DNA from 2 places in the Vagococcus carniphilus genome. Region 1 is predicted to be linked to the other one. Evidence: riboswitches for the same ligand, from Rfam matches in the RefSeq annotation. Region 1 holds a riboswitch; the other holds the start of a gene.
The links. Region 1 has a riboswitch for thiamine pyrophosphate ahead of thiT (energy-coupled thiamine transporter ThiT). Riboswitches for the same ligand answer to the same signal wherever they lie in the genome.
Positions count from the first base shown of each region.

Region 1 (15,302 bases):
GGGGGCTATTTCATCTCTGTTGTCCCTATTTTTAAACAAAATAAACTAAAGTTCTTTTTATTAAGTTTTCTCATGAAGCTAATGAAATTTCGGCTATGGTCTATTTCAGATTACCGTACACTCTATACTAAATATAAATTTGAGATTATTTGCGAGCGAAGTATCTCTGATGACGGTAGCTCTATTCTATTAATTGGTAAAAAAGAATGAGTTCTCTTTTTAAGGAGAACTCATTCTTTATAAAAGTCATAACCTAAATGCTCATAAGCAAATTCTGTCACCACTCGACCTCTTTGCGTTCTTTTAATGAATCCTTTTTGTATCAAATAAGGTTCATACATATCTTCTACCGTTTCTGTTTCTTCACTAATATTAACCGCAATCGTGGTTAAGCCAACTGGTCCTCCATTATAGAGTTCAATCATTGTTCTTAGTATTTTTTGATCCACATAGTCTAATCCTTTATGGTCAACTTGAAGCATTTTTAAGGCTTCATCTGCTAATTGGATGTCAATTTCACCATTTCCCTCGACTTGAGCAAAGTCACGGACACGTTTTAATAACCGATTGGCAATACGTGGTGTGCCTCTTGATCGTCTCGCAATTTCAAAAGCACCGGATTCAACAATATCTGTTGCAAATATATCAGCTGACCTTAGAACGATTTCTTTTAAATCATCATCTTCATAATATTCCATATGGCAAATAATTCCAAAACGATCTCTTAAAGGAGCTGATAACATGCCTGCTCTTGTTGTTGCACCAACTAATGTAAAAGGCGGTAAAGGAAAATGAACAGGGTGAGCATTTGGACCTTGTCCCACCATAATATCTACATAAAAATCCTCCATAGCCGAATAAAGAAGCTCTTCTGCTACTCGAGGTAATCGGTGAATCTCATCAATAAATAAAACATCTCCAGGCTCTAACTCATTTAAAATGGCAACTAAATCTCCTGGTTTTTCAATTGCTGGTCCACTAGTTGTTTTGATATTAACCATCATCTCGTTAGCAATAACCATCGCCATCGTTGTTTTTCCTAATCCAGGAGGGCCGTAAAGTAAGACATGGTCTAATGATTCTTCTCTTTGTTTAGCTGCTTTAATATAAATTTCAAGTTCTCGCTTCACTTTATCCTGACCAATGTATTGAGATAAATACTGAGGTCGGAGTGACTTTTCTAAAAACTCTTCGGATTGTTCTGCTTCACTTGATAAAAGCCGACTTTCTTCCTCATTCATTTAATCTTCTCCCTACTTTTTCATTAATAATTTTAATCCATGACGAAGGATTTCATCTGTTTTGTGGCCTGTCATCACTTCAAGTTCTACTTTAATTCGCTTGATTTCTCTATCTGAGTAACCAAGTGCCTTCAATGCTTCGATTGCTTCATGAAGTGAACTATCATCAACACTTGTAAACAAATCATCTTGTTTCATGCTAACAGATTTTGGCTCACCTGTTATTTCTAGTTCACCTAGTTTACCTTGTAAGTCTAAAACCATTTGTTGAGCTGTTTTCTTCCCTACTCCTGGGAATTTTGTTAAATATTTAGCATCTTCTGTTTCAATGGCATTAACAAGTCCGGCATGATCATCTAATGCCATAATAGCTAAGCCACTTTTAGGTCCAATACCTGAAACACTGATTAATTTTAAGAAAAGTTGTTTTTCATCCAAATCAGAAAAACCATATAAAACATGGGCATCATCTCTAATAACTTGATGCAAGTACACCGTTACTTCCTGTTCTAAATAAGCAGAATAGCGAAACGGATTCGCTACCGCAATTTGATAACCAATTTGGTTTGTTTCAATCACAATATAGTAAGGACTAATGAATGTAACCTTCCCTTTAATATACTCAAACATGCTTTTCTCCTTTATTAATTCTTTTAATTTCCGCACATACGTTCTCTAAGATTGTATCATATCTTAGTTTTTTTACCAAAAAGTTTTGTGTTTCCTTTAAAATAACAGGCAAAACGTTTTATTTTAACTTATTATCATTTAGGACTATACTTTAGTTGTACCCATAATTGGAAAGAAGGTAGATTTTTGATGGATATTAAAAATGTAACTGTTATTGGTAGTGGTGTTTTGGGTAGTCAAATTGCTTTTCAAATTGCCTACTCTGGGTTTAAAGTGACTGTTTTTGACATTAATGATGAAGCTTTAGTCAAAGCACAGCGTAGTATGGTGACGTTAACCAAAAGCTATGAAAGAGACATGGAAGTGACCGATTTAGAACTAAAAGAAACTCTTTCAAATCTTATCTACACAACTAATCTTGAAACCGCTTCAAAAGAAGCCGATTTAATCATTGAAGCTATCCCTGAAATCAAAGAACTTAAAATTAATTTGTACAAACAACTAGCAACGATTGCTCCTGAGTCAACTATTTTTGCAACGAACACTTCAACTTTTTTACCAAGTGACTTTGCAGCTGAAACAGGACGACCTGATAAATTTTTAGCTCTTCATTTTGCTAATCAAATTTGGCTGAATAACACAGCTGAAATAATGGGAACAGCTGAGACTGATCCAGATGTTTTCGAGACAATCGTAGCATTTTCTAAAAATATCGGTATGATTCCTTTACCCCTTTACAAAGAACAACGAGGATATATTCTTAATTCTTTACTCGTTCCACTCCTCAAATCAGCTGAGGATTTATTGGTGAATGAAGTTGCCGACCCTGAAACGATTGATAAAACATGGATGATTGCAACTAAATCACCACGTGGTCCATTTGGTATTTTAGATATTGTTGGTTTAAATACGGCTTACAATATTGCTCTTAGTAAAGACACAGACGATTCTAAAAAAATCGCTCAATTCTTAAAAGAAAATTACCTTGATAAAGGACACCTTGGTATTCAATCCGGACAAGGATTTTATACTTACCCAAATCCTTCATACTTAGAAAAAGATTTCTTAACAGAATAGACAAAAAAGGATTGTGACTTAAATAATCACAATCCCTTTTTTTAATTAAATAATTGTAAATAGCTTCCGTAACCTTCTTCACGCATTTTTCCAACTGGAACAAAACGTAAAGCTGCTCCGTTAATACAATAGCGCAAGCCACCTTCAGATGTGGGGCCGTCAGGAAAGACATGGCCTAAGTGAGAATCAGCTTCCTTACTTCTAACTTCTGTCCGCACACGAGAAAGAGTCGTATCTTCTAATTCTTGTAACGTAGCAATCGGTTTGGTAAATGATGGCCAGCCACATCCAGCATCATATTTATCCTTTGAAGAAAATAACGGTTCTCCGCTTACTATATCTACATAAATACCTTCTTCAGAAAATTGATCAAATTCACTCGTAAAAGGGTGTTCTGTTCCGTTTTCTTGAGTCACTTGGTATTGTAGTGGGGTTAATTTTGCTCTTAAATCTGCTTCATTTTTTTTCATTATTCTGGCTCCTTTTTTTAAAGAACTTTTTTCATAACTTGATTAACATAACCGATTGGAAATCCGACAATGGAATAATAATCCCCAGAAATTTCTTTAACAAATAGCGCACCTTGACCTTGAATCCCGTAAGCTCCAGCTTTATCTTGGTGCTCTTTAGTCTCGATATAGCAATTAATGTCCTCTTCTTCTAATGGGTAAAAAACAACATCTACTGTTTCTGTTTTTTGAAAAACCCCTTGTTCAGTGTTTATATAAACACTGGTTAACACTTGGTGGGTTGTGTCACTTAATTTTTCCAACATTCGATAAGCGTCCTCATCATTTTTTGGTTTTCCCATAATCTCATTTCCTAAAACAACTGTTGTATCACATCCAATCACAATATCTTTTGGCTTATCTTTAATTAAGCACATTGCTTTTTCTTTAGCCATTCTCTCAACATAAGCTAAAGGCTCTTCTCCTACTTGTACAGTTTCATCAATATCAGCAGGCATGATGTCAAACTCTTTAACTGATTTACTAAGTAATTCTTTTCTTCTAGGTGAACTTGAGGCTAATATCACTGACATTTTTTATCCTCCTAATGCGGATCTTGTATTCGTTTGAACAGTTTCTCCATATCTTTATTGGTGAAGCGGATTAATACTGGTCTACCATGAGGGCAATTAAATGGATTTTCACAGTGTTTTAAATCTTCTAGAAGAGCACGTGCTTGTTTTTCATCTAGATAGTGATTAGCTTTAATCGATCTCTTACAACTCATCATTATCGCTGTATCTTCTCTAAATTTTGCCACACTTGCTTTTCCTGTTTCTAAAAATATATCGATCATTTCACGGATGATACTTTCTTCTTGCCCTTTAATATACCAAGTCGGATGACTTCTGACAATTAAACTGTTATTGCCAAAATCTTCTAAATAAATACCGACTTCTTCTAACACAGATTGATTTTCTTTAATCCTCAAAACATCATCAGCAGAGTACTCTAAGACAATTGGAACAAGTAGCTCTTGTAAGTCGTTTGATACTTCTCCAATTTTTTGTCTGAAATATTCATACTTGATTCGCTCTTGAGCTGCATGTTGATCGATAATAAAGAGGCCATCTTTATTTTGAGCAAACAAATAAGTGCCATGCATCTGACCAAAATAATCCAAGTCCGGAAAACTTTCGATTTCTTCTTTGATTTCTTTTTCTTCTTCAAACACAGGTATTTCAGTAGCAACTTCCTCTACATGAAAGTGCTCTTGCTCTTTTAATACACTTGGTTGCGACATTTCAACAAATGGTTGGCTTTTTTCTTCCGGCTGATTTTTTAAATAAAAATCACCAGATTCTCTATCATAAGCTAAATCACTTGGTACACGTGATTCAACTGATTTTTCTATTACTTTTGGTTTAGAAAAATCTAAATCAAGTTGTTCTACTTTTTCTTCTGGAGCCATTCTTTTTCTGTAAGGAGCACTGTCACTCGCATTAGGAATTAGCACTTGGTCCATTAAAACGGATTGGATAGCCTCTCTAATTAGAACAACTAATTCTTTTTCTTTACTTAGACGTACTTCTTGTTTAGTTGGATGGACATTTACATCCACTAATAAAGGATCCATCTCAATTTGTAAAACCACTAGAGGAAATCTACCTACCATTAATTTTGAACCATAGCCTTCAATGATGGCTTTATTCAAAACATAATTTTTAATAAAACGGCCATTGATAATTAAGGACAGATAATTTCTGCTGGCTCTTGTCACTTCTGGTAAGGAAATATAACCTGAAAGTTTAAAATCCAAATCTTCACTCTCAATTTTCAACATCTTCTTAGCTGTTGCCACACCGTAAATACCAGCAATGGTTTGCTTCAAATCACCACTACCAGTTGTTACCAACATCCGGTTGTCATCATGAACTAATCGAAAAGCAACGTTAGGATGACTCATAGCTAACCGATTAACGATATCTCCAATATTGGCTAGTTCTGTTTGAAGTGTCTTAACGTATTTAAGTCTAGCTGGCGTATTAAAAAATAAATTTTCAACTGTAATACTAGTCCCCTTACGTAACGAATGAGGTTTATGTTCTTCTACTTTTCCTCCTGAAAGAAATAAATAGCTACCATTTCCTTCTCCAGTTGATGTTTCTAAGGTTATTTCAGAAACTGACGCAATACTGGGTAGAGCTTCTCCCCTAAATCCTAACGAACGAATTCGGAATAAGTCATCTCGGTTATGAATTTTACTAGTAGCGTGGCGTTTGAAGGCATTTAAAACATCATCTGCTTCAATTCCTTCACCATTATCCACTACTTGAATTTTTTTTAATCCTGATTCTTCTAAATAAATATCGATTTGCGTACTTCCAGCATCAATCGCATTTTCAACTAACTCTTTTACAACGGATGCTGGTCGTTCAACCACTTCACCTGCCGCAATCTGATTGGCAAGCGTTTGAGATAATTCTTCAATTTTCGTCATTCACTCTGCCTCCTATACTTATTAAAGTTTCTTTTGTAATTTAAATAGACAATTAAGAGCATCCATTGGTGTCATTTCCAATAAACTCAATTCTTTTAATTCTGTTAAAACGGTTGTTTCTGATTCAGATAAACCGCCAAATAAAGAAAGCTGCTCTGTTTCTTCCACCACATCTTGTTGAATAGGTTGTTCTTTGATAGATTCTATTGTTACGTCCGTTGTTTTAGCCTCTAAATGAACCAATATATCTGAAGCTCTTTCTAATAGATCATCTGGTAAACCTGCCAGTTTAGCAACATGGACACCATAACTTTTGTCAGCAGGTCCTGTCATCATTTTATGTAAAAAGACAACTTCTCCATCCTTTTCAACAGCTCCAACATGAATGTTTTTCAAACCAGACAACTCTTCTTCAAGTACCGTTATTTCATGATAGTGAGTTGAGAACAACGTTTTAGCTTTTACATTTTTATGGATGTATTCAATAATAGCTTGAGCTAAAGCCATGCCGTCATAAGTAGCTGTCCCTCGACCAATCTCGTCAAACAAAATTAAACTTCTTGGTGTTGCATAAGATAAAGCTTGATTAGCTTCCATCATTTCAACCATGAAAGTACTTTGACCTGAGATTAAATCATCTGAAGCCCCGATTCGTGTAAAGATTTGATCAAAAATTGGTAACACTGCTTTTTCACATGGAACGAAACAACCAATTTGAGCCATAATAACCGTTAAAGCTAGTTGTCTCATATAAGTACTTTTACCTGACATATTTGGTCCTGTAATTAGTAATATTGATGTTTCTTCATCCATTAAAACAGAGTTTGGTACATACTCTTGTTGTCCTAATACTTTTTCAACAACTGGATGTCGTCCTTCAATAAGTTCAAGTTCATGTTTGTGGCTCACTAATTCTGGTCTAACATAATGATATGACTCACTAATGTCAGCAAAACTTTTTAAAACATCTAAGCTTGCTATTGATTTGGCCAACTTTTGTAAAAAATCAATTTCTTTTTTGACTTCTTCACGCACAGATAAAAATAATTGATATTCTAATTCTTGAGATTTTTCTTCTGACTCTAAAATCAACGTTTCAATTTCTTTTAACTCTGGTGTAATGTAACGTTCAGCATTGGCTAACGTTTGCTTTCTTTCATAACGCCCTTCTGGTAATAAATCAATGTTACTTTTAGTAATTTCAATAAAGTAACCAAATACACGATTGAATTTTATTTTTAAGGTTTTAATGCCTGTTTCTTTTCGTTCTTTAGCTTCAAGTTCTGCAATCCATTGTTTCCCATTACGCATAGCATCTCGGTAAACATCTAATTGCTCATTGTAACCGTCCTTAATCACATTACCTTCTGTAATCGCTAATGGCGCATCTTCATTAATAGACGCGTCAATCATTTCAACAAGCTCAAAAGCTGGCACTAAATCAACTAAAAGCTCATCCCACTCGCCCTGATTAATGCCTTCAAGCACTTGGCGGATACCTGGTACTTGGTTCAATGAGGTTTTTAATTGGATTAAATCACGACCATTTACCGTGCCAAATGCCACTCTTCCAGCTAAACGTTCTAAATCATAAACTTTTTTCAAACGATCTTTTAAATCCATTCGTTCAAAATAAGCATTTAATAAGCTTTCAACCATATTTTGACGAGTTACAATTTGTTTTTCTTGAACAAGAGGACGATCTAGCCATTGTTTTAAAAGTCTAGCTCCCATCGCTGTATTGGTTTCATCTAGTAACCACAAAAGAGTGCCTTTTTTCTCACCTGTCCGAATCGATTTTGCTAATTCTAAATTGTATTTAGAATAATAATCCATTTTTAAAAAGTGATCTGATTGATAACTAATCGCTTGTTGTAAGTGATCCAAATTTCTTTTTTGTGTCACTTGTAAATAAGAAATCAGTGTCTTAGCCCCTGTTTTAAGGGCTTCATTTTCTAAATGAACGACTAAATGACTCATCTGGGCAACTGGTTTTTCAGCGACTTCATGTTTTGAGATGACAATATTATGTTGATCTAATTTTTCTTCCAAGCCTGTATCAATGCTTGAGCCAATCACGATTTCTTTGGTCTGTAAGCTTTCACATTCATTAATGATGTCATCTACCGTTTCAAGTAAACTAACTTTAATTTCTCCTGTACTTAAATCTGCATAAGAAAAACTATATTGTTTATTTTCTTCAATAAAGGTCACAGCTGTTAAATAATTATTTTCTCTAGATGCGACTTCTCCCGAAGCTACTCTCGTTCCTGGTGTCACTAATTGAACAACTTCTCGTTTCACCATTCCCTTTGTTGTTTTCGGGTCTTCTACCTGCTCGCAAACTGCTACTTTGTATCCTTTTTCAATCAACGTATCAATATAGTTAGCCGCTGCATGGTGAGGAACACCACACATAGGAATTGGGTCATCTGCGTTTTTATTGCGACTTGTTAAAGTTAATTCTAACAACTGAGAAACTTGTTCTGCGTCATCATAAAATAATTCATAAAAATCACCTAGACGGTAGAATAAAAAAGCATCTGGATAGTCGGCTTTAATGCTAAAATACTGTTCCATCATTGGTGTGTGTTTCGTTTTTTGAGGCATCTAATTACTCCCCTTCTACTGCCTTGTTTAATTCCTCTTCTAATCCTTCATTCACTTTTTTCTCAAGGGAATGTGTTACATGTTGTAATAAATCATTTGCCTCAACTAATTTTTCTCGGTAAGCAATGACTAATGGATGCTCATCAAATTCTTTTTGCTTAGCATCTGCCAAACGAATGGCTTCTCTTTCTGCTTCTGGTTTATCATAATGAGCAAATTGAACCGCATCCTTTTGAAGTGCCTTTATTTCTTCAACCATTTGCTTTAATCCTTCATGCTGATCGACTTTTTCAGCAATTTGTTTATATGAAACAATGATTTCGTTATCACTTATCTTTTCCAATAAATTATCTAAAGCTAACTGAATCGTTTCCTCGTACTGAAACTCTCGTTCTTCCACTATTTCCTCGTCCTTTCTTCTATTCTTTAAAGGGACGGTCTGGATTAATAAGATTAGCTTCAATCTTTTTCGTCTTTCCTGTTACATCATCAATATCAATCACACAATAAGATAATAGTTCTCGACCTTCTGTGACCACTTCAAAACGATGAGGTAAGGCTGTTCTAAATTTCTCAATAACAGCTGTTCTATCCATTCCTAAAATACCGTCATAAGGACCAGTCATCCCTACATCAGTGATATAGCCTGTTCCTTGTGGCAAGATTCTTGCATCATTTGTTTGAACGTGGGTATGAGTTCCAACAATTGCTGATACACGTCCGTCAATATACCAACTCATAGCTTGTTTTTCACTCGTTGTTTCACCGTGAAAATCTACAAAAATATGAGGAGTTCTCTCTCTTGCTTCTTCAATTAATTCGTCAATGACCGTAAAAGGATCATCTATCGCTGTCATAAAAGCTCTTGCTTGAAGATTAATAACGGCTAACTCTTGTTGATTAACCTTTACAAAAACCATTCCGACACCAGGTGTTGTTTCTTTGGGGAAGTTTGCTGGACGAACCATTTTTTTAGCGTCTTCAATAAACTCAAAAATTTGGTGATTATCCCAAGCATGGTTTCCTAGTGTGACAACATCTGCTCCGTCTTGAAGTAATTTTTTATATATTTTTTCAGTAATACCACGACCTGCTGCTGCATTTTCTCCATTAACAATAGTCACCTGTGGTCTATACTTCTTTTTTAATTTTGGTAAATAAGTGGTAATTGTTTCTCTTCCTAATGATCCTACTACGTCTCCGCAGAATAAAATTCGCATGAATGACTCCTCTTTTCTAATTAGCTACTTGCTATATTCTATCAATTTTTGACCTTAAATAAAAGCAATCTTGATTTTACTTTCACCATTCTTTCAATAGAATGTGTTAGAATGATTAACATAAAAATAGGTTAAAGGAGTGAGTCTAAAATGACAGCAACACTCATCGTTTTTGGCGGAAGCGGTTTTATTGGTCAAGCCCTCTGTAAAGAAGCTCTTAATCGCCATATGTCTGTTGTCAGTATCTCCAAACATGGTAAACCCAAAACTAATGACAAATGGATGTCAAACCCTTTAATAACTTGGTGTGCTATAGATGTTTTTAAAGATGATTCTTGGAAAAATCACCTCTCTTCTGATACATGCTGTATTAACCTGATCGGTATTCTATTTGAAAATAAGAAAAAAGGCTTAACTTATGACAAAATGATTGTAGAAGCTAACCGATTAATCAGCACTGAAGCTGAAAAAAAGAATTGCCCTTACCTCTTTTTATCTGCTAAAGGTGGGCCTCATGGTTACATTAAAGCTAAAAAAGCTGCAGAAGAGTCATTATTTGATAAAAATAATCCTACAATTATTATTCGAAGTGGCTTAGTGACAACCAAAGAACGTCCTTTTACTTATATACAAGGCTTGTTAATAAAGGGAGCAACTTATGTCCCTCTTCTCAAGTCTATAGTAAAAACCGTTTATCCCACTTCTTTAAACAGTCTGGTTCATCAAATACTCAATGAAATCTCAGAACCAAGTTATAAATTAATCTCAGATATTCATTAATATAAAAAGGAGCTTTTAACATGAATATACTTATCACTGCTGGCGGAACATCTGAAAAAATCGATGAAGTTCGCCACTTAACAAATCACGCAACTGGAAGTTTAGGAAAAGAAATTGCTAATTCCTTGAAAAATGAGGCTGTGAACGTTTATTATGTTCATGGACCACAAGCTGTTTTACCTGAGAATGATGCAATTCATTTCTTTCCAATTCATTCTGTTCAAGACCTTTATGACACAATGAAAAAATTACTAACCACTATTTCTTTTGACTATGTTATTCATAGTATGGCTGTTAGTGATTATGAACTAGATACAGCAACTAATGAAGCATTACTGTCAGAACAAATTGCTGAAAAAATAATTAGCGAAGAATATAAAACCAAAGAAGAGTTAGCTCAACTCATTAAACAAGTTCTAACTGACTCTCATCAATCAGCACAACCTGCACAAAAGAAAATCAGTTCTAAAAACGATAAATTAATTTTAGTCATGAAAAAAGCACCAAAAGTCATTTCTCAAATAAAAACTTGGCAGCCTAGCACACATCTCATTGGTTTTAAACTATTAGTAGATGTTTCAGAAGAGGAATTAGTTAGTGTTGCACAAGACAGCATTGAAAAAAACAAGGCAGACTACATTTTAGCCAATGATTTAACTCATATTAAAGGTGATCAACACATTGGCTTATTCGTTTCAAAACAAGGAATAGAACAACGCTTTAATACCAAAAAAGAAATTGCTCAAGGAATGAAGCAACTTATCCTGAAAAATTAGAGGAGGATTTATTATGACCACTGTACTATTAGGTGTTTCAGCTAGTATATCAGCTTATAAAGCAGCCGATATCGTTAGCCAATTGCGAAAAAAACAAATCGATGTCGAAGTAATCATGACTACCAATAGCACTAAAATTATTCCAGAATTAACATTACAGGTTCTTTCAAAAAATAGAGTCCATACAGATGTTATGAGAGAAGACCAACCAACTGACATTAACCATATTGATTTAGTTAAACGTGCTGATTTATTTGTCATTGCACCTGCTTCAGCAAATATTATTGGAAAAATAGCAAATGGTATTGCTGATGATATGCTTTCAACAACAGCTTTAGCTGTCCATGACATACCGAAATTAATTGCTCCTGCGATGAATACTTATATGTATGAAAATCCAGCGATGCAAGATAACTTAAAAAAACTAGACCGTTACGGGTATTCTTTCATTGAGCCAAAAACAAGTTTGTTAGCTTGTGGTGATTATGGAAAAGGAGCTCTAGCAGATGTTGATACAATTGTTACAGCCATTTGTGCTCAATTAAACGGTACTGAGGAGTAATTCTATTGAAAACTAAACAACTGACATTAACAGCTATTTTCTTATCTATCATTATCTTATTTTCATTCACCCCACTTGGGTTTATTAATCTAGGATTTATAAAAGCTACACTTGTTCATATTCCTGTTATCATTGGTGCGATTGTACTCGGCCCTAAAATAGGAGCTCTTTTAGGCTTATCTTTTGGTGTTTTAAGTATGGTAATTAATACCATGACACCATCTATTTTATCCTTTGCTTTTTCACCCTTTATTCCAGTATTAGGAACTAACGAAACTAGTCTTTGGGCCATTGTAATTGCACTAGTCCCTAGAATCTTAACAGGAGTTATTCCTTATTATGTTTTCAAATGGCTACAAAAAAAGAAAGTTGGAGACAAAACATCTCTTTTCATTTCAGGGGCAGCTGGCTCAATGGTCAACACTATCCTTGTCATGAATTTAATCTATTTTGTTTTCCAAGATGCTTATGCAGCTTCAAAGAAAATGGAAGTGGGGGCCGGCTTATATAAAGCAGTTCTTTCTGTTGTCTTTATAAACGGTGTTCCAGAAGCTTTAGTTGCAGGAATTGCAACAAGTGCCGTTGCAATTGTCCTACTAAAGGTCTATCAAAAAAATCAGTCTTAAGGTTGACGCGATATTTTTAATTAGGTGTTAATATAAGTTTATCAACGATACAGGAAATTGAAACTAACTAATTAAAAAATCATGGTAGCTATTCAAACTACGAAACAGGACTTGGTTTTTCTAATTGATTCAAAATCCTTCTAACTGAATTTAATTAACAATGTAAAGAAAACAGCCGATGATCCCCCTCATCGGCTGTTTATTTTTTTATTCAACTAAAAATAATTTAGGACTTTTCTTAACTAGTAATAAAACAATAACAAAAGTAGCAATTCCTGTTAGAACAGCATTTGTTCCATTAATAACTAGAGAATAAACCACAGGACTTAATCCCCAAAGAGCGTACTTGCCCCAAAAAATGAACCCAGCTACAAAATGACAAATATAACGCGCTAAGGTTCCGACAAAAGTCCCAATAAATAGAAGATAGCCTAGTTTACCACTGTTTTCCTTGATCGCTTTCTGAATTTTAGTTGCATAAATTCCAGAAAAGCCAATAAAAGTATAAGCTAATAAATACTCAATTAAAGCTTGAGAAACTGTTAAAATATATGCTTTCCCAAGTAAAAAATGGAGTAATCCCCAGATTAAACCACTATATAAACCTGCTTTTGTTCCTCTTCTAAAAGAGTAAACTACAATTGGTAACATTCCAATTGAAATAGAAAATCCTGGTCCAAACTTTAATGGAATAAAAGATAATGCCATGGCAAATGCTGCCGCAATTGCTCCTTCTAACCATACTCTTGACCTTGATGACACCATAATAAAACTCCCCTTCACTTGTATTGTCAACCGACCACACAACCAAAGAGGAGTAAACTTGTTTTATTTTACTCCATCACAATTCCTACGCTTGTCCTAACAATTTCAGGTTCTAGGGTTTAGAATAATTTTACTCAATCTCAGCTAAAGCTCCCCTTTGTGATGGTACCGGTATTTAAATGTCTTCGTGAAATAGTATCTCATTGAAAGCGGTAATAGTCAAACTTACTTCACTTTCTTAAAATTCTATTTGTAGTTCCTACTATCATTTAGTGACTATTTCCAACAACTGGTAATCCTTCTTTTTCTTCACCAGGTTCAATTACTTTAAAGGTATCTTCAAATCCTGTAGTAGCTTCTACTTTTTCTTTTTGAGGCGTTATACTTTCTTTATCTATCGTATCAGTTGCTCTTGTATGCTGTTTGTTTTCAATCGTATCTGTAGGTATTTCTTCCTTTTTGACGTACAAGAGACTAAAAAAGTAAAAGGCAATAATAGAAATAAAAACTTAGAAAATTTCATCAATCACCACACCCTTTCACATACAATATATCATCTAAGAAATAATAAAAATATCAATAAGCTTAAAAAAAGAGCAACTTTTTTACGCTTTAGGATAGCTATCATAATTTTTCCCTATTTGAAATTTAAAAAGAGCTAAACATAATTCATATCGCTCTTCACTAGTTGCCGTATCCTCTTTCAATCCCATTAAAATGACATCAAAAATCCCATTAATTATTATTTTGTCGAATTTTTTCCTTACTTCAAAAGAACTTCCAATATAACTTGGCCTTAATCCTGTCGAACATCTTACCTCAATAATTTTTTCAATGATTGAGCATCGTTTCTTTTCATAAACCATTCCTTCACTTTTATCAAGTATAATCACTACTTCTCTGTAGTTATTAACAATTACTCTTAAATATTTTTCAATGGCATCGTCTATAGAAGCTGTATCCTTTCCTAAGTGATATTCATTGCATGTTTTTGCTAAATTGACAATGGTTTCTTCAATATAATCTACAGTGTCAGTCGTTATGACTGTATCAAATAATTCATCTTTATTTTTGAAATAAGTATAGATATTTCCAACTGACATATTCATCTGTTTAGCAATATCACTCATTTTAGTCTTAAAGTAGCCTTTTTGATAAAAAAGCTCTAAAGCTGTTTCCTGAATAGCCATTTGGACATCTTTTTTCTTTAATTGCATTTTTATCTTCCTCACGTCATTTTTATTAAATATATTATAACATTTCTTATTTTTTATTTTATTTCCTTCCTCTTTAAAATAATGTTACTATTTTGAATATGATCCATTCTAAGGAGCTGAATTCATGCTTTCAATGACAAAAACAAAAAAAATCAGTTTATTCCTTTTATTACTTTTCACAATCATAGCTATTTTCGGAACTTTTCAATTTAGTCATCAAGAACAAACTGTTGGGAAAGTAATGGAAGAAAAAACGGTTCATTCTGAGAAACAAGTTGATGAACATGGGAATACAGATAAACTAACCACTCAACAAGTTAAGCTACTCATTTTGAACCACAAATATAAAGGAAAAGAAGTAACTATCACCAACACTTATAGTTACTCTCAAATCAAGGACCACCACTATCATAAAAATGAGTATGTTTACATCGATGTCTCTCATCAAGGAAAAGAACTTTTCGGTACCCTTTTAGAGTTAAAACGTGACCATTTTTTAATTATTCTAGTTAGTTTACTCTTGTTTCTACTAATATTAATATATGATTTATCCGGAATATTGACTTTTTTCAGTTTTATTCTTAACGGCGCTATACTTTGCCTTTTGTTCTGGTGGTACAAACAAATCAATAGCCATTTGCTATTACTTCTTTTTATTGCTGGCATTCCTTTGATTGTTACGCTTACTTTGACTGTTGCTAATGGATGGAATAAAAAAACAAAAATAGCGATTACTTCTACGGTAATTGGCAGTGCAGTCACTTTTCTTATTGGCTTTTTAGTTATTGAGTTATTAGCTCATAAGGGGCTTCGCTATGAAGAGATGGAATTAGTTACCAGACCACCACA
Region 1 covers NZ_CP060720.1:439,405-454,706, reverse strand. The annotation lists gene H9L18_RS02360 (class I SAM-dependent methyltransferase) at 1-210, shown strand, start outside; gene ruvB (Holliday junction branch migration DNA helicase RuvB) at 231-1,241, opposite strand; gene ruvA (Holliday junction branch migration protein RuvA) at 1,254-1,871, opposite strand; gene H9L18_RS02345 (3-hydroxyacyl-CoA dehydrogenase) at 2,061-2,948, shown strand; gene msrB (peptide-methionine (R)-S-oxide reductase MsrB) at 2,990-3,418, opposite strand; gene H9L18_RS02335 (Maf family protein) at 3,436-3,990, opposite strand; gene mutL (DNA mismatch repair endonuclease MutL) at 4,002-5,897, opposite strand; gene mutS (DNA mismatch repair protein MutS) at 5,919-8,507, opposite strand; gene H9L18_RS02320 (YlbF family regulator) at 8,512-8,907, opposite strand; gene H9L18_RS02315 (TIGR00282 family metallophosphoesterase) at 8,927-9,727, opposite strand; gene H9L18_RS02310 (NAD-dependent epimerase/dehydratase family protein) at 9,878-10,507, shown strand; gene coaB (phosphopantothenate--cysteine ligase) at 10,528-11,283, shown strand; gene H9L18_RS02300 (phosphopantothenoylcysteine decarboxylase) at 11,297-11,845, shown strand; gene H9L18_RS02295 (ECF transporter S component) at 11,851-12,471, shown strand; gene thiT (energy-coupled thiamine transporter ThiT) at 12,679-13,236, opposite strand; TPP riboswitch at 13,302-13,403, opposite strand; gene H9L18_RS02285 (hypothetical protein) at 13,506-13,706, opposite strand; gene H9L18_RS02280 (TetR/AcrR family transcriptional regulator) at 13,842-14,453, opposite strand; gene H9L18_RS02275 (YibE/F family protein) at 14,578-15,302, shown strand, end outside.

Region 2 (15,302 bases), 1.1 Mb from region 1:
TCAAGAGAAAAAAGAAGAAAAAACAGATGAAGATGAAAATAAAGGAATGACGATAAAAAATTATCATGCTTATACGATAGCAGTTTTAGTTAGGGAAGAAAAAAAAGATTACACACCTGAGTTAGAACTAGAAAATGTAAAAGTCGGGCAGCAGAATTACCGAAATGTAATTTTAACCAAATTAAAAAATCCAGTACCGGATTTCTTAAATGAATTAGAAACTAATTCGACTGTAACTAAAAAAGGAGAGAGCCAAGTATTATATACATCTGAGAAAAAGAATATGCAGATGGCTCCAAATTCTTCTTTTCAATTACCAATTCCGATTGAAGACAAAATGAAACCAGGAACTTATACGTTAAAAATGACTGCTAAAAGTTCTGACAAAAAATGGGAATTTGTAAAAGATTTTTCTATTGGAGAAAAAGAGGCTAGAAAATTTAATGAAGCAGATGTTACATTGCCAAAAGATAATAATAAACTAATCATTATTGGTTTATCTATCGCAATTTTAGTGTTAATTTTAATTATTTTACTATTAACTAAAAATAAGAAGAAACAGAAGAAAATGACAAAGAAGAAAAAAAGAAAGAAAAAATAAAAACATAAAAACATAGGAATAATATTTAAGGAGTGGGGCCCTATGAGAATATTATTAGTAGAAGATAAAGAAGAAATAGAAGGAATTATTAGAAATTATTTGGGTGATGGTACAGAAGCTAAATTAATAGCTTCAAAAAGGGATGAAGCATTACAATGTGTTACTACTCAAAACTTTGATTTAATTATTTTTAATTGGTTAAAATGTCAAAAAGATAGTATGGTACTTTGTCAGGAAATAAAAAAATTAAATTTACCACTCAAAATGCTACTACTAGCACCTAAAAATACAACCGTAAATGAATTAGGAGATTTAGTGGAAACTTTTATAGATACAAAAGAAATGTCAGTAGGAACAGCTTCCTTAGTCATTCAGTTTAATAAACCATTAAAGTCAGACACATATTTGTTTTATCAAGATATCACGCTAAATTCAGAAACGTGTGAAGTGAAAAAAAACGAAGAAATTCTTTCTCTTACAAAAAAAGAATATGATTTACTACATTGTTTTATGAAAAATATTAATATTGTTTTGAGTCGAGACCAATTACTTAATCAAGTTTGGGGAATGAACTACGATGGAGATGTTAGAACAGTTGATACCCACGTCAAGCGTTTAAGAAGGAAAATAGGAAGCCAATATATTGTAACTAAAATTGGAATGGGATATCTAATGGAACAACCCAAAGTCAGTAGTAGTTAAATGAAACCAACATCATCTCATGATAGTTGGTTTTTTTGTTGTATAATGAGGGTGATGAGAAAGGAAAGGGATAGGCATGAATAAGAAGAATCAAGGGAAATCTAGAATAAGTATTGGTATTTTTAGTTCTATTTTTACTATTTTTATCATAGGAATGGGAATGTTTTTCTATAGTGTGTATCAGACTAATCATGTAACTGATGAACAAGTTAAACCTCACCTAAAGAATAATACACTTCGTCTTAATGAAAGCAATCAGTCATTATTATTTGATTCTCAAGAAATAATTGATTTTAAGGTAAAAGCTAACCAAGTCACTGTGACAATGGCTCATTATAAACGAGATAAGTTAGAAGAAGAAAAAGAAATGCTGTCTGTATCGGCTAAAACAGGTACAACTAATCAAATGGACGGAACTATTCAGTGGGGAATTATGGATTATGGTTTACTTGAAAATCAATTAAGAGTGGCTATAGAAAGCGAAGGTATTATAAGTACCAGTGACTACACAATCAAAATTAAAAGTGATGATCCAGATAATCTATTAAGTGGTGTTGGAGTTGGTTTATCAGAAGAAGAGTATCAATTAGAAAAGAACACTGATTATCAATTGGCAATATGGGCTTATGGTGAAGATGGGGTTTCGGTCAAAACAATAAAGAATGGGGAATTTAGTCCTAAAGATTTCAAAAAGAATACCGAAACTTTTGTTTTATATGCTACTTTTAAGTAAAGAGTTTTATAGACGTTAAAACCTTTTAATGAGATTTAAAACGTTATATTTAAAACTTTTAATAAAAAACAGCTTCTATTTTTAAATAAGTGAGGTATAATGAAGAATAATAGGTCATTATAATGCTTAATAAAGGAAGGTGTAATGGATTGATTGAAAATTTTCAAAATATTGAAGTCTTGAACCTTGAAAAACGTTCAAAAATTATTGATAAACCCAATCGTAATGAAGTTATCCTTCTACAGGTTAAAGCAATGAAATTTGAATGGAAACAGTATGCTGATTTTGAAAAAAATCATCGGGCTGAGGGTAGAGAAATTATTGTACTACTACCAGAAGAAATGTTAGGTGACTTAATTCAATTAAAGAAAACTTGTGATGCGTTAGCTAAGCGAGGAATAGGTGAAAGCCGAGATTATGAATACGTCATACGGTGGAACAACAAGCTTGCAACACTTCATTTGTTATTTAGTGAGCGAAAAAAAAATGTTGGTAGAACGCCAAAAATCTATACAAGAGATTTTTGGTATGATAAAAAGACGAATAGACAAACTAAACCTCATGCTAAAAACGCGGAACTTAGATATGAAGAGGGAACTTTCCAAAAAGACCGCAATGGCTCGATCAAATATGAAGGACCTCCTTTTTTAGATAAAGATCCTTATTTTTCTTCTGAAAACTGGCATAGACATTTCGAAAAAACTATTTTATCAGTTTTTAAAGAGTTTGGTTATTATCTGAATGAAGAACAGGAAAGATATTTAAATGATGAAAAAGTATTAGAAATTCCTGAAGAAACCAAAAAAGAAAAAATCGAAGAACCTACTTTAGATATAGTTGTTTATCCAACTAAAAATGAGATAGCACCTACTAATGACCAGCTTGGATTATCAAGCAGTAGACAAGTTCATGGCTCAGACAAAAGAGATAAGCTAGATAAATGGCAAGAAAGCTTATTAACAGGATTAAAAAAAATAGGATGTTTCTTTGTAAAAGCAAAAGACTCAATCATAAAAAAAATCTCGCCTGTTGCAGAATCTATCAAAAAGAGATGCGTCAATGCGACTATTTTTAAAAAATTTATGGAATTTATCAATTGAAAATAAATTAGAAATTAGAACTTATCAGACTTGTTAGTTCTAATTTTTTTGTTTTAACTAAAAAATTTTATGAATTTAATAAGAAACATGGTAAAGTAAAGCTAATCATAAAAAAATTAGAAAAGAGTTATCATTCATGAAGAACAAAAGACCTAATGCAACTAATAAAAATAAGACATTTCGCGAAACAGAATATATTGTCAAAGAAGATATTGAGTTACTCCCTTTTCTTTTACAAACATTGAACAACCAAAGTAGAAATTCAGTTAAATCCATCTTAACAAGAGGACAAGTAAGTGTTGATGGGAAAGTAATAACAAAACATAACCATCCTCTTACATCAGGAACTAAAATAAGTATTCAAGGCAATCAATCTGCTATGAAAGAAAGAGCCTTGATTGGTTTAGAAATTATACACGAAGACGAAGATATCTTAGTTGTTGAAAAAGAAGCAGGGATGCTATCGATGGCGACAGACAACGGTCAAGAAGTGACAGTTTATTCTCAACTAAGACATTACGTTAGACAATCAAATCCTCAAGATCGTGTTTTTATCGTTCATCGATTAGACCGAGATACATCTGGGGTTATGTTGTTTGCTAAAAATGAAAAAACGAAACAGTATTTACAAGAAAATTGGAAGAATGTTGTTATTGAAAGAATGTATACGGCTTTAGTGGAAGGAGAAGTGAAGAAAGAAAAAGGAACGATTACGTCTTGGTTAACAGAAAGTAAAACCTTTAAAATTCATTCTTGTCCATTTGATAATGGTGGAAAAAAAGCCGTTACGCATTATAAAAAAATTCGTTCAAACAGAAACTATAGCTTGTTAGAAGTTAACTTAGAAACAGGAAGAAAAAACCAAATTCGTGTTCATATGGAAGAGATAGGACATCCAATTGTGGGAGATAAAAAATATGGAGCAAGCTCAAATCCCTTGAAACGACTTGGACTTCATGCAACTAGTTTAATTTTTGTTCATCCAACAACTAAGAAAAGAATGAAATTTACTTCTAAAGTACCTAAAAAATTTATTAAAGCAACTAAAGCTCAATAAAGAAGAATTTAATATAAATAGCTAGTAAGAGAAGATAGAATTTCTTTTATTGGCTATTTTTTTGATGTAAAAACTCTAAAAAGTATAATATGTCTCTTTTGTTTGTGTTATGCTAATTAAGAGAAAAAGGAGGTGCCTCTGTTGAAAAGAAAAGGAATCTTTTTAGCAATGATTGTAGGTTTAGTCCTACTGGTTGGTTGTCAAAATAGAAACAATCAATATGAACAATCTATGCATAAAGCCAAAGAAGCAATTATAGAAAAGAAATTTGATCAGGCTGAGGATTTTGTTGCTTTAGCAATTGAAAGTAAAGAAGCTGATACACTAGCTAAGAATTATCAAGTTCAATTGAAAGCTTACCAAGAGGGATTGAAGTTAAAAAAAGCAAAAAAATTAGATGAAGCTAAGGCCAAATTTACAGAAGTGACAAAAGTTAAAGTGGGTTCTGAAAAATTAGTTGAGTATGCAAAAAAAGAACTGGCAGATTTAACGAAGGAAACAGAAAAGGACTCAAAAAATAAGAAAGAAAACAAGAAAAAAGAAGAAACAAAACTATGGACCAAAGAGCAATCAGCTAAATTAGCAGATTTTATGGCTTCATGGGGCCAAACAATGGATCAAGAATATCAAGCTTATAACCCTCAAAAAAATGTTGATTTATATGGGATTCAACTACCACAAGGAGTTCTTGATGGACAAATGGGAATGGGGGTTGACGGAGAAAAAGTTACCATTGAATGGTCAGAGGATGGTTCTGGAAGTGCAGATTATCAGTTAGTTGAGGTCTACTCAGATGCGGACACTCAGCCGTACCTTAAAAAACATGTCTATTTCTTTGCTTTTAAAAATGGAGAAGGCCGTGTCTACGTGACGCAACAAAATCAAGGAAACCCAGAGAATGTTCTTTACTTTAAAGAAACTGAAAATCAAGCATTAAAAACAGGTTTTGCTAATCTTCTTAGCCAGCAAAAAAAGAATAATTCAGAAGCAACAAAAGAATCTTCAACAACCAAAACGTCTCTAAGAGAACGTTTAAACGGAACTTACTACAACGAATCAACAAATGAAGCTGTTTTTTCAATAGATGATTCATTTTATAGAGATATTCAATCAGAAAAAGATTACCCAATCGATCAAGTGACGATTAATGACCAAGTAACTATTACTTGGGATATTGAAAAATTTGAGGAAAAATATGGACCAAGAAGTGCTGGACCTGGTCCACAACCATTCATTTATAAGGTGAAATCTACCTCAGATGAGATTGTTTTAGAAGATATGATGGGTCAAACGTTAATAAAAAAATAAAAAAAAGGAAAATAGGGTGACAGAGATGAAATATTGTCCAAATTGTGGTAATGAGTTAAGTCCAAATTCAAAATTTTGTGGAAAGTGTGGAACACCTGTTAATCAGGAACATGAAGAGGCAACCTTCTCAGAAAAAATGAAAACCTCATTTGATAAATTACAAACAGATGAAGTATTTGAGTTAAAACTAGAATCAGCAGAAGGGCTTGATGCGTCAAGAACTGAATTAAAAAATGAAGCACAAAAGAAATTATCTGGTCGATACGGTGAGTGGTTAAAGAGTATTGTTTGGTATTTTGTAGGCATTTTTATTGTAGCTATTCTGATGGGAATTGCTTCAGGTAAAATGACAGAAATTGATTATTATTACTCATATAATGCAGTATCTGGTTTTTCAAGATTCTTTTGGTTTATTATTTGGTTAATCACGTTTGTAGCGATGTTTGTGATTGCAGTGTTGTTTAATGCGGTTCTTCAATGGATGGCGATTTATTCTTTAAGAGGAAAAGAAGCTAACGGTGTGAAAATTTTTGAGTACTTAGTAAAAGCTCAGAAAAATCGAGTATTAAAAGCTAATATATTGATGAATTTATATGTTTTCTTTTGGAGTTTATTATTCATCATTCCTGGTATCATTAAGCAAGCGTCATATATTATGACGAATATTTTATTGGAAAAAGATCCGGAATTATCTGCTAGTGAAGCTATTAATTTAAGTCGTGTCATTATGAAAGGCTACAAATTAGAGTTTTTAATTTTAAGATTCTCTTTCTTCTTTTGGAATATGTTGAGTGCTTTTACTTTTGGTCTTTCAGGTCTTTATACACTCCCTTACCAAAACACGACAGAAGTGTTATTCTTAGAGCAGTTATATAATAAATATATGGAAAAACAAGAAGTAGTAGAAGAAATCTAAAGGAGAATGAGAGATGAAAATTGGCATTATCTTAGAAACCAAAGAACATGAAAAAGCATGGAATGCTATTCGATTTGGTGTAACAGCTTTAAAATTAAAACATGAAGTAAAATTATTTTTAATGGGTGAAGCAGTTGAGATTGAGAGCATTGTTGATGAAACCTATGATGTCATGGATCAACTGAATCAGTTTAGAGATGCTAATGGCGAATTATTAGCTTGTGGTACTTGTCTGATTTCAAGAAAACTAGATGATACAACCTCATGTCCTATCTCAACAATGGTTGATTGTGTCGAATTAGTTACATGGGCAGATAAAACAGTTACGTTTTAAAAATGAAAAACATCAAACCGAGATTAGAACTGGTTTGATGTTTTTTTTACTCTACTTTTGTATTACTAAGTAAAATATTCTTAATGGATGTAATATTGTTTTTACTTGGAAAATCTTGAATTAAGATATACTTAGTTGATTCAAGTGGAAGTGCTAAATTTGAAATAATTAACTGAAAGTTATCTAAATCATAATGTTTTAAATCACTTTCATGAATACAAATGACACTTTCAAAGTAGGTAGATTCAATATTTAATTGACCTTCAATCATTTTGAGTAAAAAGTAACCATGATCAACAGAATAACTGCTCACAATTAGAATAGGTTGATTCAATTGTGCTTGAATAATCTGAGGAAGTGTCACGACTAAAAGATAAATCAAGTGATCCACATAAATAGAAAAATCCAATTCAGTCTTAAGACTAAGTTCTTTAATCAAATGAGTCATCAGATTAAAGGCTGCTGTGTTATTAAGTTCTACCTGTTTTGAAAAAGATTCGAATCGGTCATAGAAAAAATGATAAGGAATTTTGAAGTATTTAACATTGATACAGAGATCTACGACAAAATCTAAAAGTCGTTTCTTTTCAACGTCCATCTTTTTTATTTGAAAAGTCTGGAAGAGCTTATCTAAAAAAAGTGATACTTCTTTGATAAATTCAGTATCTGTTAAAGAAAATTGAGTATGACGATGAATATAAATAGCGGATTCAATTTTAGTAAAACAACCTAATGAGAGATCAGGTTCATTACAAAATAAGAAATGTTCTTCTTCTTTTGTAAAAGGTGTATCTTGTCCAACAAATGTTTGTATATACGCTAATCGATGATTTTGTTTTTCTCTTTCGATGGAAAGTTGATAAAAAATGGAATAGTAAGAAATTTGTAAATCCGATATTTCTTCTTGGTTAAAAGAGTACATTCGAGTTAAGCGTTCTTTAAAAAAGGACTGCCATTGTTCAGAAATAATAGGTTTTACATTATATCCATGTATTTCAAATAAAAAGGTTGAAAAAAAGCGCCGATAAAGATATTCATTTTTACTAGTGATTGAGTAAAGAGAGCCACTCTTTTTTACTTCTAAATCATATTGTTTAAAGTAATCACTAATTTTAGGCAGATAACGATAAAGAGTTGAACGGCTAATATGTAATATTTCAGCATAGTCATTTAATGTTTGATTGGGATTTTTGGCTAAGGCTAAAATAAACTGAATGGGGATAGAGTTTAATAAAATTTGTGATTGAATATTTAGGAAAACGTTGACTGAAAGTTTTGACGCTCGAATCCCATATGGGGATAGAAACTCAAGGCCCACTTTGTCATTTAAATTATCTTGAATATAGTTTAAATCCTCGTGAATTGTTTTTTCAGAAACATTAAGTAAATCAGCAATTTGTCGAACTGTTAACCAATTTTCGGATTTAAGTAAAAGTTCAAGAGTATCGACTAATCGTTTGGATGTCGTATCTAGAATAGAAAGCATTTTAACCACCATCTTTTCATTAGATTTGGTTAGCTAATAATTGATTTATACTAACTAATGTATAGTATAATGCATGAAAAGTAATGAATAAAGATTCTCTATCAATCAAATTTTAAAAATGTACTTTAATTAAGTGAACTTAGAAAGAGAATTGATTAAAAAATGTTAATTTTTACAAAGATTTATATATATAAGGCTTCTATTTGTTGTTAAAATCATTAATTGCTCATCTATATGAAAAATATGAAGAAACTGATTAATAGATGCTTTACTGTTATTTATTAGGTAAGCATTCAACTAGCCAAAAAAATGAAAGCGTGTTAGACTTCAATTACAACTTAATAGATAGAAACATTTGGGGTGCGTAAAAGCTGAGATAATACCCATTGAATCTGCTCCAGTTAGTACTGGCGAAGAGAAATGTATTCAATGACTGTCAAATAGAAAATTTGACCTATTTAATGAACAACTCGTAATTTATGCCCAACCATTTATTTGGTCGGGCTTTTTTTATGAAAAAAATTAAATAGGGAGAGTCTCGGCGTTTGCCCTTCTTTTGTTTCTTAACTTTAAGGAAATAAGAGGAGGGCTTTTTTTGGAGACAAAATGGACAGTACAAGACATTATATTACTTGCTTTTTTAGCATTTTTATTTGGTGGTGTTTTTATGGGGGCGGGATTTCTCTACGCCATTCTTTCAGCAGCATTAACACCACTAGGATTAGCGCCGTTTGCTAACGAGATTTTATTTGGTATGTGGACAATGGCAGCACCTGTTGCAGGTGTGCTAATTCCCAAAAAGGGAAGTTCTCTACTAGGAGAGTTATTAGCAGCATTAGCAGAAATGCTTTATGGTTCTTACTTTGGACCAGGGGTTTTAGTCTCAGGATTTTTCCAAGGATTTGGGACAGAGCTAGGTTTTATAGCAACCCAATATAAACGATTTGATACGCTACCCCTTATTTATGGAGCAATTGGTACAACGGTTCTGAGTTTTGGGTATGAGTTTTTCAAATTTGGTTATGGCACATTTGGAATTGGAATGATTTTAAGTTTGTTCGTTGTTCGCTTATTGTCAGTTCTATTCTTTGGAGTTGTGATGGTTTCACTCATTATGAAAAGCTATAACCGAGTTCAGCAATTAGCTGGAGCGAAATCATGAGACCAATCGTTTTAGACCAAGTTTCTTTTAAGCGAAATGAAACCATTATTTTTAAACATCTCGATTATGAATTTAGCGAAGGAACGTTTACCTTACTTCGTGGCGATAGTGGTAGTGGCAAATCGACTTTATTAAAACTAATAGCAGGTTTTGCAGAGTTGCCTTATGAAGGTGATGCTTTAGTATTAGGAAAAAATCAAAAAGACCTCCCTGTTTTAGAACGTGCCTCAAAAGTAGGCATGGTTTTTCAAAATCCCAATCAGCAATTTACGATGGGGACCTTAAGAAGAGAAATAACATTTGCTTTAGAGAACCTATTGATAGGGTTTGATGGTATTCAAGAAAGAATACAAGAAGCTGCTCAACTAACTCAAACCAATCATTTACTGGACCGAGAACTTTCTAGCCTTTCAGGTGGAGAAAAGCAACGAGCTTCTTTAGCTGTTTTACTGGCAATGGATACCCCTATTTTGTTACTAGATGAACCTTTCGCAAGTGTTGATCCTAAGTCACGAGATGAGTTAATCCAACTACTAGTAAAACTTAAGAATAAAGGAAAGACCATTTTACTATGTGACCATGACTTGGCAAATTATCAAAACAGAGTAGATAAAGTGGTTACTTTGACACAGGTAGGCTTAGTAGAAGAACCTCTGAGCATCTTAAACAAACTACCAGATCCGATACTCTCTAAACACGTGACAAGTAAGACCAGTTTACTGACCTTAAAAGATGTAGGATATTCTCAAGGTCAAAGAGAATTATTAAGACCAACAGACTTCTCTTTTTTTGAAGGTATTACAACTTTAACTGGAGATAACGGGACAGGTAAATCAACTTTATTAAAAGCGATGGCTCAACAAAAGAAATATCGAGGAAAGATGTATTATCAAAATGAGCGGATACGAAGTCGAAGAAAATGGTATCAAAAAATGACAATGGCCGTTCAAGATGCTTCACAACAGTTTGTTTGTTTGACGCCAGAAGAGGAACTGACATTTAATGTGAAGTTGAATGAGGAGCAACAATTAAAACAAAGAGAAGTACTCGAATCTTTAGGTTTAATAGATAAGTTAAAGGGAAGCTTATTTCATTTAAGTGAAGGTCAGAAAAAAATGATTCAATTAACTGCTATGTTGAGCTTAGAAAAAGAACTTTTACTATTAGACGAACCTTTTACAGGCCTTGATGAAAAAGCTTGTCAGATTTTTATGGATTGGATGAAGGAAAAAGAACAACATTTTGTAATTGTTTCCCACCGATTAGCACCACTTTCTGGAAATAGTGATCATCATGTGATTTTAGCTAATCAAGAACTCCATGATACACAAGAGAGTTTGGAGTGGAAAGGAGCTTTCCGTGAATCTTATCAAAACCAATACGCTTAATTTAACAGCTCTTATTTTTTTATTTACTTTAGAAATTTCATTTACGAAATCTCTTTTGTTAAATGCTTTTATAGTTCTTTTAACGTTGTTTTATTTAATAAAAAGAAAAAAATGGATAGGGCTAATTGGGTTGTTTTTACTACCTTTAATACCTGCTGTCTCCACCTATTGGTCTGTTATGGTACATGGCTCAGGGAGTGCTGATGCGTGGCTTTTGTTTAGTCGAACCTTTGCTTTTGCAGCATTAGGGATGATGTTTGCCTTTGGAATTGAATTAGAAGAACTGCTTTTAATCCTTGAGCAAAAAAAAGTGCCAACTAGTTTTATTTACGGTATTTTAGTTGTTTTAAATGCTGTACCAGAAATCAAAAATGAAATACAGGATTTAAAAAATGCCAGCCTCTTAAGAGGAAAACGTCTCACAGTCTTTTCACCTTTACTTTATTTAAAGACTATTTTTGTTGCTTTTAATTGGCGTAATCACTATACAGAGGCAATCAAATCAAGAGGATACGAGGATAATGTTAAAAGAAAACCTTCAAAAGAATACGTTACACCAAAACGTTACATACTGGCCTCAGCTATGATTTTTATCATTGGAAATACATTAATGTTTATTACTATTTAGGAGGAAATGACATGTTTACAAAACAAGCAAGAGCTTTAACAATACCACATTGGGAAGGAAGTTTTACTCATCCTTTTGTCAAAGGATTACAAGAAGGAACGTTAGGAGAAAAAGAATTTCGTTATTATTTACTTCAAGACCGTTATTACTTAGAACATTTTAGCCAAATCCATCTATTGATTGCTGAAAAAATAGAAGATGAAGAAGTAAAAGAGATGTTGATGCTAGGAGCGAAGCATTTAGCAGAAGGAGAAATCGCTATTCGAGATGGTTTCTTTAAAGAGTTAAATATCACAGAAGAAGAAATCAAGACGACCCCAATTGCCCCAACTGCTTATAACTATGTTTCTCATATGTATCGCCAGCTATCAGATGGTACTTTAAACAGTGCTGTGGCGGGCTTATTACCTTGTGCTTGGTTATATCAAGAAATAGGAACAGAACTGATTAAAACAGGTTCTCCAGATTCTTTATATCAACGTTGGATTGAAACTTATTCAGGAGAAGAGTCAGCTAGCGAAGTTGCTCATCAATGTGATGTATTGAACCGTTTATTTGAAAAAGCTGATGAAATAGAGCAAAAGCAAATGATTCAAGCTTTTGTGATTAGTTCTCGGATGGAATATTTATTCTGGGAGATGGCGTATACTTTACAAACTTGGCCTGAAGGTGATCTAGATGCCACAAGCAAATACTAAATTACAAAAACTAATTATTTTGTCTCTCATGGTTGCGCTTGATGTGGTCTTGTCACCTTTATTTCGAATCGAAGGAATGGCACCAATGTCTAGTGTCATGAATATCATAGGCGTGACGTTGATGGGTCCCTTTTACGGAACCATAATGGCACTGACCTGCGGACTACTAAGAATGCTGTTATTAGGTGTTCCCCCACTTGCGTTAACAGGGGCTGTTTTTGGAGCGTTTTTGGCAGGAATAGGCTATAAGTATTCTAAAAATATTTATGTGGCAATGCTTGGTGAGATTATTGGAACAGGTCTGATAGGCTCTCTCCTTTCTTACCCGGTGATGGTTTGGTTTACGGGAAGTGCTACAAATATGTACTGGTTTATTTATACGCCGCGTTTTTTTGGAGGTGCCATTTCAGGTTCATTGATTGGCTACTTGGGTTTCATGAAATTAGAAAAAATAACAAAATTTAAAAGAATTCAAACTCTTTTTAAAGGAGAGGAACTAGATGGTTACGAGTCAAAAAGACCTATTAATGAATAAACAAGCAAATAATTTTTTTAAAAAGTCACCATTGGTTCACTGCATCACCAATGAGGTAACGTGTGAGAGCATGGCAAATGCTTTACTTTATGTTAATAGTAAGCCGATTATGGCAGTTGACGAAAGAGAATTTAAAGAATTATTCGAACAAACAGATGGCTTACTTTTGAACTTAGGTCACTTATCTATTAATAGACAAGAGCAATTACTGGCTGCTAGCCAAGAGGCACTCCATACAAATAAACCGACTGTGATTGATGTAGTGGGTGTATCTGCTTCAAGTCTTAGAAAAAAACTAGCTTTAACCCTTTTAGAGAATAAGCCAACGGTGGTTAAAGGAAACACGTCAGAGATGAGAAACCTTTGTGGCTTGAAAAGTTCAGGTAGAGGAGTAGATGGAGACTCTTCTGATCAAGAAAAAGCCTCATTACAAGAGTTAAGTGAAACATTAAAAAAATGGACGCAGCAATATCCGGCAACGTCATTTTTAGCAACAGGAGAAACTGATATTATCGTTACACCTCATACCAGTTATTATTTGAAAAATGGTGTAGCTGAATTAGATCAAATGACAGGAACAGGAGATATAGTTGGCGCTTTAATAGCTTCACTATTAGGTCAAGGAATAGAGAGTGAAATGAGTTTGGTTGGGGCTGTTAGCTATTTTAATCTCTGCGGAGAATCAGCTTTAACTCATTGCAAAAAACCATTAGGCATGGCTGATTTTAGACATGAATTATTTAATGAACTATCACGTCTTTATAAAAAAGATGACTGGTGGCAACAAGTAAAAGGAGAAAGGATATGATTGAAGAGGCATTAGCTTTATATTTAGTAACCAATAGAGACAATTTGTCTGATGATAGATTTTTAGACATTGTTTTAGAAGCCTGTGAAGGTGGTATCACGATGCTTCAACTAAGAGAAAAAGAAGCATCGACTAATGAGTTCTATGAATTAGCTTTAAAAGTTAAAAAAATAACGGATTCTTATAGCGTTCCTTTAATCATTAATGATCGTGTGGATATTTGTCTAGCGATTGATGCTGATGGTGTTCATATTGGAGATGACGAGCTTCCTGTTTGGAAAACAAGGGAACTAATTGGCCCTGATAAAATTCTTGGAGTCTCTGCTAAGACCGTAATAAGAGGTATTGAGGCTAAATTTGAAGGAGCTGATTATTTAGGTGTAGGCGCTATTTATCCGACAACTACTAAAGTTCAAACAAAACTAACTTCTATGGAAGAGTTAAAACAAATAGTAGATGAAGTGAAGTCACCAGTAGTAGCCATTGGTGGTATTAAAGAAGAGAACATTTTATCTTTTAGTGGTAGTGGTGTTTCTGGTGTATCGATTGTTAGTGAGATTATGCAAGCAAAAGAAGTACCGACTAAAGTTCTTAAATTAAAAGAATTAGTTGAAAAAATGAAAATGAAGGATGTAGTAAGTTATGACAATTAATCAAACACCCCAAGTTGTGACTATTGCTGGAACTGATTCTGGAGGTGGAGCAGGCGTTCAAGCTGATTTAAAAACCTTTCAAGCAAGAAAAGCCTTTGGAATGAGCATCGTGGTAGCACTAACTGCTCAAAATACACTAGGCGTTCAAAATAGCTTCCCAGTTCCTTGTGATTTTATCAATGACCAGTTTAACTCACTTGCTGAAGATTTTAAGATTAAAGCTGCTAAAACAGGCATGCTAGCAGATAGAGAACATGTTGAATGCGTTGTTGAAAATCTAAAAAAAGTTGATTTCGGACCCTTGGTGGTTGATCCGGTGATGATTGCTAAAGGTGGGCATGCGTTACTAAAAGAAGACGCAATAGAGACCATCAAAACTAAGTTATTACCATTCGCTTTTTTAGTGACTCCTAATCTGCCAGAAGCAGAAGTCTTAGTTGGTTATCCAGTGACAACAGAAGAAGAGATGAAACAAGCAGCAGTTGACTTGCAAAAACTAGGTGTTAATCATGTGATTATTAAAGGAGGACATTTAGAAACAAAAGAAGCTAAAGATTATGTCTTACTTGAGACAGGAGAAGACTATTGGTTAAAAACTAAGCGAATAAAAACCATTAAAACTCATGGAACAGGGGATACCTTCTCGTCTTGTATTGCAGCAGAACTAGCTAAAGGAACATCCATAAAAGAAGCTATCTATATAGGGAAACAGTTCATCCAAGGTGCAATCGAAGAAGGATTGTTTGTTGGGCACGGACATGGACCAACCAATCATTGGGCTGAGTTGTCTGAGAGCGTTGAGGAGATAATAGAATAAGTTACCCATAAAAAAACTAACCACGACTAATCATGAAGAAGATTTGTCGTGGTTAGTTTTTTTAGTAAAGACAATCAATACCATGTTTGTTAAAGAGTTTTGTATATTCTTTTTCTGGTTTCTTATTACTAATGATAGCAGAATAGGTTTTTAAGTTTGATACTTTAAAAAAATGGGGTGAATCAAATTTTGATTCATCTGCTAAGAGAATGGAGTTTTTTGATTTATCAATAACTTGTTGCTTAATTCTAGCCTGACTAAGGCTAGATTCATAAACTCCGTTGATATCTAAACCTCTGCAAGAAAAGACAGCCAAGTCGATATTAAATTGATTGATAAAAGAGGTAGTGAAGTCAGTTCCAACAATCGAACTTGA
Region 2 covers NZ_CP060720.1:2,342,032-2,357,333, reverse strand. The annotation lists gene H9L18_RS11430 (WxLIP family cell surface protein) at 1-601, shown strand, start outside; gene H9L18_RS11425 (winged helix-turn-helix transcriptional regulator) at 644-1,303, shown strand; gene H9L18_RS11420 (hypothetical protein) at 1,380-2,036, shown strand; gene H9L18_RS11415 (hypothetical protein) at 2,186-3,136, shown strand; gene H9L18_RS11410 (RluA family pseudouridine synthase) at 3,273-4,193, shown strand; gene H9L18_RS11405 (DUF4767 domain-containing protein) at 4,335-5,501, shown strand; gene H9L18_RS11400 (DUF975 family protein) at 5,527-6,417, shown strand; gene H9L18_RS11395 (DsrE family protein) at 6,431-6,751, shown strand; gene H9L18_RS11390 (helix-turn-helix domain-containing protein) at 6,798-8,237, opposite strand; TPP riboswitch at 8,584-8,673, shown strand; gene H9L18_RS11385 (ECF transporter S component) at 8,833-9,399, shown strand; gene H9L18_RS11380 (ABC transporter ATP-binding protein) at 9,396-10,787, shown strand; gene H9L18_RS11375 (CbiQ family ECF transporter T component) at 10,759-11,415, shown strand; gene tenA (thiaminase II) at 11,427-12,113, shown strand; gene thiW (energy coupling factor transporter S component ThiW) at 12,094-12,648, shown strand; gene thiM (hydroxyethylthiazole kinase) at 12,641-13,456, shown strand; gene thiE (thiamine phosphate synthase) at 13,456-14,109, shown strand; gene thiD (bifunctional hydroxymethylpyrimidine kinase/phosphomethylpyrimidine kinase) at 14,099-14,926, shown strand; gene H9L18_RS11345 (DeoR/GlpR family DNA-binding transcription regulator) at 14,988-15,302, opposite strand, start outside.
Region 2: another riboswitch for thiamine pyrophosphate. It lies ahead of H9L18_RS11385 (ECF transporter S component); the one in region 1 lies ahead of thiT (energy-coupled thiamine transporter ThiT).